DNA from 2 places in the Desulfobacter sp. genome. Region 1 is predicted to be linked to the other one. Evidence: riboswitches for the same ligand, from Rfam matches in the RefSeq annotation. Region 1 holds a riboswitch; the other holds the start of a gene.
What was found. A riboswitch is a leader RNA that binds a small molecule or an ion and turns the genes downstream of it on or off. The one in region 1 is predicted to bind cobalamin.

Region 1 (5,605 bases):
TCTGGTGCCGTTGTTTTAAAAGGCGTTTGATACACTGGATATCATCAAAAAATCCTTTGGCCAGCATTTGATCCGCTTCATCAAGGATTAAAATTTTAACCTGGCTGATATCAATGGCTTTCTGGCTGATCAGGTCAAACATGCGGCCCGGCGTGGCAATCAGAATATCAACCCCTTTTACGAGTTCTTGAATCTGTTTATCCTGTTCCACCCCGCCGAAAACGGCAAAGGGTTTAACCCTCGTTTTGCGGCATAACACCATAAAGACATCCTGTATCTGCACAGCCAACTCCCTGGTGGGAACCATGATAATACTTTGGATGCCTGGTTTCTTTTGGGTTTTCCTCAGGTTTAGGATGGTATTTATAACAGGCACTGCAAATGCAACGGTTTTTCCGGTTCCGGTCTGTGCAATGGCCAGGACGTCTTCACCTTTTAATATAGAGGGAATCGCTTTGTACTGAATATCTGTGGGCCTGATAAACCCCTGTTCTTTCAGATTTTTTTTCAGGGTGCTGTTTATTGCATAGGTGTCAAATTTCATGTGGTTTTGCCCTAATTTATTTTGTTACTGCACGACCCGAAAAAACCGTGCCAGTGAAGAGTCGTTAATATAATGGCGTGTGAAAAAAATACAACCTGTTTACAAGTTATTTATTGTATCCCTGTCCCCAAGGTTCAATAACAAGGTTAAATAAAGGTATCCAGGTTGCAATGTCAATGATTCAAGGCAAAAAGGTTCTTTTACGCTGGCCTTTACACCGGGTTGAATGTATAAGGTAACCCGTTTTTAAGCCTAAAAGAAAAGGGGCCGTAAAAAAATGAACAACATTGTATACCTGAAACAGCCAAAGAAAATATGGACATTGCGAATCAAACTCCAGGGCGCGGAACCGGAATGGGTCCGGGTGATAGAAATTGACTGGCGTGCATCGTTTCTGGACCTGCACGAGGCCATTCAAAAGGCCGTGGATTTTGATAATGACCATTTGTTTGAATTTTATATAGGAAGGCACCCCCGGCATGTGGCCCAGGTGGTGGGCGGGGCCCCGGACTGGGAAGACTTTCATCCGGTCAATACATACCAGCGGGTTCCCATATCCAGTGCCTGGCCAATGCTACCCGGTATGAAGCTGTTTTATCTGTTTGATTTTGGCGACAACTGGGTGTTTCAGATCAATAAAACCAGGCACAAGGATAAAGAGGCACAACCCGGTGTTGTTTATCCCCGGGTCATCGAGGCAACGGGGGAAAATCCGGAACAATACCCGGGTTATGAGGATTGGGATGACGAATGACATTGGGAAATGCCTACTTCCTCAAAGGTCTTAATATCTGCAAGAATACGCGTGGCAAGATCCAGAAGTTCCATGCATACAGCAGCACCGGTACCCTCCCCAAGGCGGAATCTCAAGTCGATCAACGGCTCCAGACCCAGGCGGTCATGCATGTATTTATGGCCGATCTCCACAGACTTGTGGGAGGCAAACAGGTAATTTTTTGCTGCCGGGGCCAGTTCACAGGCAATCAGGGCGCCTGCCGTGGAGATCAGACCGTCACAGATCACCGGAATGCCTTTGGCGGCAGCACCGATCACCAGCCCTGCCAGCCCGCCGATTTCAAGGCCCCCGACCTTGGCCAGCACATCAAGGGGGTCCTTGGGATCCGGCTTGTTGATGTCCAGTCCCTTTTGGATGGCAGCAATCTTTCTGGCAAGGCCTTTATCGTCAACCCCTGTACCCCGGCCGGTCAGGCGTTCCACAGGCAGGCCTGAAAATGCCGCAATAATGGCAGCAGAGGGCGTGGTATTTCCAATGCCCATATCCCCCGTACCCAGAAGATCCACAGGGGTTTGGGCGTGCAGTTCATTAACGATTTCAATGCCTGCTTCAATGGATCTGACCGCCTCTTCCCAGGTCATGGCCGGCCCCTTTGTAAAATTGGCGGTACCGTGCCTCACTTTTTTATGAAAAATGGGAAGCCCGGGGTGAAAATCAAAATTTACTCCGATATCCGCGGCTTTCACCCGGGCCCCGGCATGTTTGCCGATGATGTTGACAGATGCCCCGCCCCCGGCAAAATTGAGCACCATCTGGGGGGTGACTTCCGGGGGATAGGCGCTGACCCCTTCTTCAACCACACCGTGGTCGCCGGCGCAGGTGATGATGTGCTTGTTGGTTAAATGGACGTCAATGGTTCCTTTGATGGCGGCCAGACGGGCCCCGATCTCTTCCATGATTCCCAGGCTGCCGGAGGGTTTTGCCTGATCCTGAAGGCGCTGTTTGGCCTTTGCAAAGGCTTTCTGGTTCAGTTCGGGTTTGATGGCCGAAATGGTCTGTTCAAGCAGGGACATAGTTTTACCTCATTGATTTGTCCTGCAGCAATTCATGATTTTTTAGGCATGCAGGAACATTTTCCTGCAAAACCCTTTACCATCGCGTTCTGCATGACAAAAATCTTAAAGCACGTCTTCTGACTCAGGGGTTTGGCTCTTTTCGCCCTGCGCCTTCCCGGAAAAATTTTCCAGTGGCATGGCAGGGTGTGTGCGCCCCATTACAGCGGCGGGTCCGTCACGGATTTGCACCGTGTTCCGTTTGCCAAAGATCTGACAACACTATGTTGGAGGGTACCGTAAACCTGTTTGATACCAAGGTCAATAATTTTCAGTAATTTTTGATCAATGGATCAGCTCCGTTCTGCTATCAGAATCAGCCGGGTTATGTTATCATGCCAGCCATTGAAGCGTCGGTTCAAGTATGTGGTGAAATTGAATTGTTAAAATGGACTTAGGAAAAATTAATCAAAAAGGTTTAACACATTATGGAATTAAGACCACTTGGTATAGCAACAGAAATTATTCAGGAGACCGGACTCAATGTTACCTATACATATGATGATCTGGTTTTTATTGAGCACAACCCCTTTATAATCCAGTTTGATGATGAAAATGCAAAAAATCTAAAGCTGTTTTTCAATATTGATTGTGAACATGAAGCCGCCGGAAAACTGGCATCACAATTAAAGAATGCCGCATCCCAGAGGGAATTTACCATTACCGCAAGCGGAAAGTTCGAGATGAAACAAAAAGAAAACACAGAAGAAATTGATATAAAATTTATCGAGTAGCCGTGGTCAAAGCGGATGATTTATTTTTTTCCCACGGCCCTTAAGCCACTGCTCAAATAAGAAGAATCTGGTGTGCAGGAATCTGACAATATAGCCGACCAGCACAGCAGCCACCACAGTGACTTCCCTGATACCCTCCAGTGCGCCCAGGAAAAACAGGGCGCTTACAATGCCGATGGCGACCAGAGAGTCATCTGTACCGATTTTGATTTTCCCGAACTCCACGCCAAAGGTCTGTGCCAAAGCCATGACCAGGCCTTCCCCGGGCAGATAAGTGAGCCCTGCCTTGACTTCGAAAAAAATGCCAATGCCAAGGACAACACAGCTTAAAAGGCATAGAAACGCCTGTTCAAAATAGTTGCCGGGTGTCATCCAGGCGGCATATTTCATGATCAGATCATAATTTATTAAACTGAATGACTAGTTCTTTCAATGCATTTAAAAATTTTGAGTTTTTTTCCTGCCTGGATATATCTTTGTTGGCATTTCTGATCATCTGTCGTAACTGCTGGCGGTCCATGTCAGGGGCGGCTGCAAGGATTGTTTCCAGGGTGTCATCATCCCAGGCCAGCAGCCTGTCTAAAAACGCCTGGCTGGTCTTGTCTGTTTGCGGATCAATTTCGGGTTTGGGGCTGTAAATACCGGTGGGGGCTGCTTTTAACTGTTCAAGTGCAGCCAGTATCGGTTCCGGGTCCATCTGCCTCATCAGGGTGCCGATGTACTGTCTGTGGCGCCTGGCCGCCACATTGGAGGTGATGGATTTTGCCTGGACCAGGGCTTTGAACAGGTCCGGTTCAAGCGCTAACAGTTTAAGTTGGCTGACGGAAAGCAGGCTTAAATCCTCTCCAAGTTTCTGAAGGTTTTCGGCCATCTTTTTTTTCTTTGTTTTGCTCAGGGGCAGGGGCTCATCAGGGGTGTTGCCAGGGATATTGTCCGAGGGAAAAGTCATTTGTCTGTTTTTTATCCGTAAAATAGGGTTGCAGGTTCAGTGGCTGGTTTTTTGTTTTCATCATTAAAGCATCTCGATTGCGCAGGCCATTGATACGCCGCCGCCGCCGCAAAGCGTGGCCAGGCCTAAGCTTTTTTCTCTATTTTTCATGGCATACATCAACGTGGTTATGACCCGGGCACCGGTGGAGCCTATGGGGTGGCCTAAACCAATGCCGGAGCCGTTGATATTGGTGATCTCACGGTTAAGGTTCAGCTCTTTTTCACATCCCAGGTACTGGGCGGCAAAGGCTTCATTCACCTCAATCAGGTCAAAATCATCAATGGCAATACCGGATTTTGCCATCAGATCCTTGACCGCCGGTACCGGAGAGAGCCCCATGACCGAAGGATGGCAGGCACCCATGCCCGTGGCTTTGATCTTTGCAATGGGGGCCAGGCCTAATTCTTTGGCCTTTTCTGCGGACATGATCACCATGCCGGTGGACCCGTCATTGATGCCCGAGGCGTTTCCGGCAGTGACCCTGCCGGTTTTCGGAATAAAGGCCGGGGGCAGGGCCGCAAGTTTTTCCAGGGTCATACCGGGCCTGAAATGTTCGTCCTTGTCAAAGATGACAGGGTCTTTTTTGCGCCGGGGCACTTCAACAGGAACAATTTCGTCGGCAAAGCTGCCGTCGTTGGTGGCCCGTTCCGCATTGTTGTGAGAACGAAGCGCAACCTCGTCCATCTCCTCTCTGCTGATATCCAGAAGCTGGGCAGTGAATTCAGCCGTGTGACCCATGATATAGGGCTTTCCCAGGAAATATGAGGCAGGGGCTTGGGTGGTGTCCACAGGTGAGGTTTCATCAAAGGGCAGAATATAGGAGCCGCAGTGCAGGGCATGGATCAGGGCATCCACAAAATTGGCATCCTGGAGACGGCATCCCCAGCGGGCTTTGGGCACGGCATAGGGAACCCCGGACATGTGCTCGGTGCCGCCTGCCAGGATCACATCGGCCATGCCGGCCTGGATCATGGCCATACCGGACAGTACCGCTTCCATGCCGGAAATGCATACCCGGTTGATAGTGGCGGCAGGAACTGTGTCCGGAATACCTGCCATAAGCGCACCCACCCGGGTGGTGTTCAGGGTATCGTGGTGCTCCAGACAGGTGCCGTAGCGCACATCATCAATGATGGCAGGATCGATTCCTGCCCGTTTGACAGCCTCTTTCATGGTAATGCTGGCAAGATAAGCGCCGTTCAGGTCTTTTAATGTGCCGCCAAAGGCGCCTATGGCAGTGCGGCATGCAGATACAATGACAACGTCTTTCATAAAAACATCCTTTTTTCGGTCAAATGATCGTTCTCCTCGTATGAATTTTTAAAGGAGATTAGCATGGATCAGACCATTAATGAGAATGAATTTTTTAAAAATTAATATGAAACAAATAATCATGGAATAATATTCTAATCCTGCCTGTCAAAAATAGCCTATCAATCAGGCCGTTTTTATAAACACATCAGGCCATTTTTAATGGATTCTATGGCG
Region 2 (5,605 bases), on a different contig from region 1:
AGGAATCGTTCATAGGCCACAGGTGTAAAAAAGCCTGCTAAAAATCCCAGGGTCACGCCCAGTAAGGCCATGGGAATAAAGCTTTTAGTTTTTTCCATGTCAACCATCCCGTTAAAAAGGTAGGTCAATGAGCCTGTCCCTTTTCCGGCAATCTGGGTAAATATGGAGATGGCAACCGCGTCAGAAGGTCTGATATCTAAAAAAGTCAAGACCGGTATCCAGAGCACCCCCCCTCCCAAGCCCGCGAACATGACCATGGTTCCCACGGCAATGCCCAGCAAATGGACAATTATAAACTGGGAGAGGCTTAATGGAATACCTGTTCCCAGAAATAAATATATAAAAAAAAAATAAATTACGTCAGCCAGCACCCAAAAGGCCAAATACCGGGGGCAGTTATGCAGCCAGGACAAAATTCTCATTATTCACGATTCTTTTTGTTTTCACCCTCATCTATTCCCAGATATTTTCCATACTGCCGGGCAATAAAGACAAGCGTAGTTAAAAAAGCGGACAGCCGTACCAGATGCCAGACCCACCACATACCGTTCCAGGGGCTTGAAAATGGAAAAATCATCGCGGCAATTCCAAACAGATACGCCAGACAAGCGAAAAGCAGATCCCGCGGGTCTCCTTGTTGCCGGTACACCTGATAAAACTTGAATACTGAGGCAATAAACAAAAGGCTTGCCGTTATATTGATCAGGACTGCTGCCATGGTAAATCTACCGTCAAACAATGGCATAATTTGAGGCACATCGCCTGGAAACAGCAGGGCCCTCAATCCGATTGAAACCGACAGGATGATAAATCCAAAGTATATGAACCGCAGTTCATTAAGGCTTCCAAATCGTCGTCCTTTGCTGAACCAGACCGAAGCAAAAAAGAAACCGCCTGATAAACTGGCCCCGCTGTGAAGAAAAATAAAAGAGTCTCCAAGCTGGCTTATCGCATGGGCGGTATCAAGCACGCCCATGCTGGCAAATCCTGTCGCCAGCATGACTAAACTGGCATCCAGCTTTTCCCGGGACTGGATGAACAATATTATGGAAATTAGGCAGGAAGTCATACCGCCAAGCGTTTCTATTGTTGAATGCAACTGAATATGCTGCCACTGCCAGGCATATAGCCTGTCAAATAATCCTAACAGCGCGGCACTTAAAGACAGGGCCGTAATCAAGAGTATTTTTGCAGGTGTAATCGAAAACATCGGGTTAAGGTTCCTTTTATAAGAAACTAGAGACAAGATACAGGAAACAAGAGGGCGAAGCGCCTGGGGCGCCTATTTTAGCCCGCATTGTTGGTGTCTTTAGTTTCATTGTTCGTTGTGGGCTCACAGCCCATGTGGGTGATATGACCGAGCCTAAATCCCGCCTCAGGCGCTCAAAGAGCGGATCATCACGGCCATGGTTTTTTGGGCCTGGGCCAGGGCGGTTTCGGGGTCGTCTGCCCGGGCCGCCCAAAACGCCGCCTCATTGGCCGCGCCTGATATGATATGAGCCAGGGCATCAACAGGGAAAGGCCGAAGTACGCCATCGTCCATGAGCTGCCCCAAAAAGGCGCGATACTTACCCTGTACGTAATCCTCGTCAACCGCCCGCCATTCTTCCCAACCCAGCACAGCCGGTGCGTCGGTGAGTAAAATGCGTTGCAGGCCGGGGTCGAGACAGGCCGCTAAAAACGCGTCGTTTCCGGCGATGAGCATCTCCATAGGGTCTTGGGCCCGGTCCACTGCGGCCTTCACACGCTGCTCAATCTCAGCCTGCACCTGTTCCAGCACTGCGCGGAACACCCCCTTTTTTCCGTCAAAATGATGATACAGGGCTCCGCGGGTAACCCCTGCGGCTGCCACGATCTGCTCGGCCGATACCCCTGAGAATCCGTGTTCGGCAAACAAACGCCGTGCTTCGGCAAGGAGGCGGCCGGTGGTGTGGCGGCTACGTTCATCCTGCTTGTTCCCTGGGCCGTGATCAGGTTGTTTGACCTTTCGCATAAATTCCTCATTGACATACATACGGTATGTATGTAATATAGTTTTACACAGCATTGAAAGTAAAGAATAAACAAAATATTACCTAAATGCAATCTCAACAGAAGGCAATTCCTGCGGCTGGGTTGGCCGCGATGACTAATTGGGCGCAGCCCGTTTGGGGAGGTTATTTCATGAAAAAAAGTGTAAAGATGCCATTGATTGAGTTGGCAGGTACGCCAGCCGAAGTGGGACGAGGCTAAAGATGTCCCATCTGGCCGATGAGCATATTCTGGGGATTCCCGATCAGTGTGGACGCAGACCCGATATTGCTCGACACGGCCAGACCCAGCAAAAAGGGAACAGGATTCAATCCGGCTCGTTTGAGAGAATAGGCCAGGATCGGTGCCATGGCAAAACAGATGATATCATTGGCAAGAAGGGCGGACAGCAAGGCTGAAACAAACATGCTCACCAGAAGAAACAAACGGGGCCGGTCGGAAAACCCAAGGATTTTTTCAGCGGCAGCGGTGTAAAATCCGCCAAGACGCAGCTGGGCCGAAATAATCATCAGCCCGTACAAAAGGCAGAGGGTTGGAAAGTCAATGCAACGTACCGCCTCCTGGGGCGATACCCCGCCGAAGACAACCATGGCGATGGCCCCCAGAATGGCAATGCCCACCCTGTCCACGGCCAGGCCGGGGATTCGTCCCATGGCAATTCCCAGATAACTCACAAGAAAAATAACCAGTGCCGTCATAGTTCGTCTTCCACAATAGTCAGATATATGACAGCATATACACCTAATGGATAAGGAATTGGATGGTAAACTTTCGGATATTGGCCCAGTCTTTCTGAGGATTGAAGCGTATATTAGCGAAGATTGACATGAATCAAATTGAAATGCTTCATCAGCACTGCCATCCCCAAAGCCCACTTGACAGGGGCCTCTTATTGCGCGATCATAGGCCCTGTGTTGAGGCGCCCGTTTGGGCCTAACAGGGAATCCCGTTAAAATCGGGAGCGGTCCCGCCGCTGTAACCGGGGACAAGACCTGCACATTGCCACTGTGCGTTTTTAAGGCGCATGGGAAGGCACAGGGATTTGAATGATCCGGGAGCCAGAAGACCTGCCTGAACTGATTATGTGCGTTGTGCGGAGGGAACCGTCGATGCAGACTTAAATAATTACAAGGGCCAAGAAAACTGGGTGCAGCCCTTCAAGTCCTTTATGGCTTGAAGGGCTGTTTTGTTTTTTTGGGAGTCCTGTATGCGGGATCGCCTCCTCGGGTCGAATGGCGGCAGGAATGTCTAGGCAAATATGTCCCTGCCGGTTTTTTTAGTGCGCGGTGCAAGTTCCGGATGGCTTACAGCGCTTTATTATTAACATCCAGGGTAATCAGGAGAACATTGTATGAAAAAATTGATTTCCGCAGCAGTTGTTTTGGCCATGGTTTTGTGTGCAGCAAATGCATATGCCCACAAAGAAGCAAGAAAGATGAAAAAAGGCATTCTGCTGGTGGCATTTGGCACCAGCGAGGCCTCAGCAAAGGTCTCTTTTCAAAACATTGAGGCAAAAGTAAAAAAGGCGTTTCCCGGGGTTGATGTGGTCTGGGCCTATACCTCTCATATTATCCGGCATAAACTGGCCAACCAAGGTGAGATTATTCTTTCCCCGACCCAGGCACTGGCCAAAATGATGGACCAAGGCTACACCCATGTGGCAGTGCAGTCCCTTCACACTATCCCGGGAGAAGAGTACCATGAGCTGACCATGACCGTGAATGGTTTCAAGGCCATGCCCGGTGGTTTTGACAGGCTCATTTTAGGCTTTCCCATGCTGGGTGCCCAGGACACGGTTGCCAAAGCGGTTGACGCTGTCATTGCCACGCTGCCCAAGGCGCGTAAGGCAAATGAACCTGTTGTGCTCATGGGCCATGGCACCCACCATCCGGGGAATATTTACTACTCCGGGATGAACTGGCAGGTTCAGCAAAAAGACCCCAACATCATCATGGGCACTGTGGAAGGGTATCCTGAACTTGGGGATGTCATTGCCTGGCTTAAGGCTAAAAAGGCTAAAAAAGTATGGGTAATGCCCTTTATGTCAGTTGCCGGGGACCATGCCAAAAATGATATGGCAGGCGATGAAGAAGATTCCTGGAAATCCCAGCTCACCAAGGCTGGATTCTCCTGTCAGACCGTGCTTAAAGGTACTGCTGAATATGATGAATTTGCCGACATCTGGGTAAGTCAGCTGGCAAAGGCAATGGAACATCTTAAATAGAAGCTGAAAGGAAGTTTGTTAACCATGCCAGCTGCAACAGGCATAAAAAGCGCCCCCGCCCGGGTGGCAATTATTCTTGGCCTGCTGCTGGGCGGGGTCATTGTTTTGTCTGCGGCCATGGGCGTGGTTTGCCTGCCCTTTGCACAGGTGCTGGCCGTGATCTGGGAAAAGCTCTGGGGCCGGGGCCCTGCAGATGCGCTGGCGTCGGCCATTATCTGGGATGTGCGCCTTCCCAGAATTTTTACAGCCGCCATTGTGGGGGCCGGGCTCTCTGTTTCCGGGGTGGTGTTCCAGGGGATTTTGAAAAATCCCCTGGCTGATCCCTATACCCTTGGCATTTCAGCAGGTGCGGCCTTTGGGGCCTGTGTGGCCTTTTTTTTCAACTTGAGTTATTTTCCGGGTTTAAGTGTGGGGCTGTGCGCCTTTGCCGGTGCTGTTATGACTTTGGCCGTGGTGCTGTACCTGTCCGGCGGCACTGCCGGCGGGTATTCATCCGGCAACCTGATTCTTTCGGGTATTATCGTTGCCGCTATTCTTTCAGCCGGGATCAGTTTCTTAAAATATGCGGCGGATGAACGGGTCTCTGTGATCATTTTCTGGCTCATGGGCAGTTTTGCCGCCAAGACCTGGAAGGATGCAGGGCTTTCCCTTGCCTTTGTGAGCCTGGGCGCTGTGGTGTGCCTGTGTTTTGGCAGGGACTTGAATCTTATGGCCTTGGGCGACCGGGCTGCCGCCTCCCTGGGCGTAGATGTGAAAAAATCCCGTCTGATTCTTTTGGCCGCAGCCTCACTCATGGCGGCAGTGTGTGTGTCCGTGTCCGGCATCATCGGATTTGTAGGGCTTTTAGTGCCCCATATGATGCGCCCGATTGTGGGGGCGGACAACCAGTGGCTGATGCCGGTTTCCCTTCTGGCAGGGGCGGTGCTGCTGCTGTGTGCAGATACCTTTACCCGGGCCGTACTGCCTTCGGAACTGCCTATCGGGGTACTCACCGCATTGATCGGGGGGCCGTTTTTCTGTTATGTGTTTAAACGGCAGTTCTCCGGAAAACAAAAGTTTTAAGGCCCATGGGATATATATTAAAGGATATCTGTTTTTCCTATGAAAACCATCCCATTTTTTCAGGGATCAGCCTGGAAATAAAGACCGGGGTCTTCCATGGTGTACTCGGGCCCAACGGCAGTGGGAAAACCACCCTGCTTGACCTGATCACAGGACACCTGAAACCGAAAACCGGCAATATCCTGCTGAACGGCAGGCACCTGGATGATTTCAACGCCTGGGAGCTTGCAAAAAAATGTGCTCTGGTGCCCCAGGATTTTTCGGTGAACTTTCCCTTTACCGTGGACC

Region 2: it holds a riboswitch for cobalamin, as region 1 does, so the genes downstream of both, AB7U36_RS04260 (sirohydrochlorin cobaltochelatase) here and cobT (nicotinate-nucleotide--dimethylbenzimidazole phosphoribosyltransferase) in region 1, are expected to answer to the same signal.

What each region holds. Positions count from the first base shown of each region.
Region 1 is NZ_JBFXHE010000010.1:4,901-10,505, forward strand. It holds gene AB7U36_RS01915 (DEAD/DEAH box helicase) at 1-544, opposite strand, end outside; gene AB7U36_RS01920 (IS1096 element passenger TnpR family protein) at 822-1,298, shown strand; gene cobT (nicotinate-nucleotide--dimethylbenzimidazole phosphoribosyltransferase) at 1,274-2,353, opposite strand; cobalamin riboswitch at 2,446-2,649, opposite strand; gene AB7U36_RS01930 (hypothetical protein) at 2,821-3,126, shown strand; gene AB7U36_RS01935 (hypothetical protein) at 3,133-3,516, opposite strand; gene yjgA (ribosome biogenesis factor YjgA) at 3,524-4,075, opposite strand; gene AB7U36_RS01945 (thiolase family protein) at 4,139-5,389, opposite strand.
Region 2 is NZ_JBFXHE010000031.1:713-6,317, forward strand. It holds gene AB7U36_RS04240 (sulfite exporter TauE/SafE family protein) at 1-422, opposite strand, end outside; gene AB7U36_RS04245 (MASE3 domain-containing protein) at 422-1,210, opposite strand; gene AB7U36_RS04250 (TetR/AcrR family transcriptional regulator) at 1,376-1,993, opposite strand; gene AB7U36_RS04255 (SLC13 family permease) at 2,229-2,729, opposite strand; cobalamin riboswitch at 2,932-3,120, shown strand; gene AB7U36_RS04260 (sirohydrochlorin cobaltochelatase) at 3,383-4,255, shown strand; gene AB7U36_RS04265 (FecCD family ABC transporter permease) at 4,280-5,317, shown strand; gene AB7U36_RS04270 (ABC transporter ATP-binding protein) at 5,323-5,605, shown strand, end outside.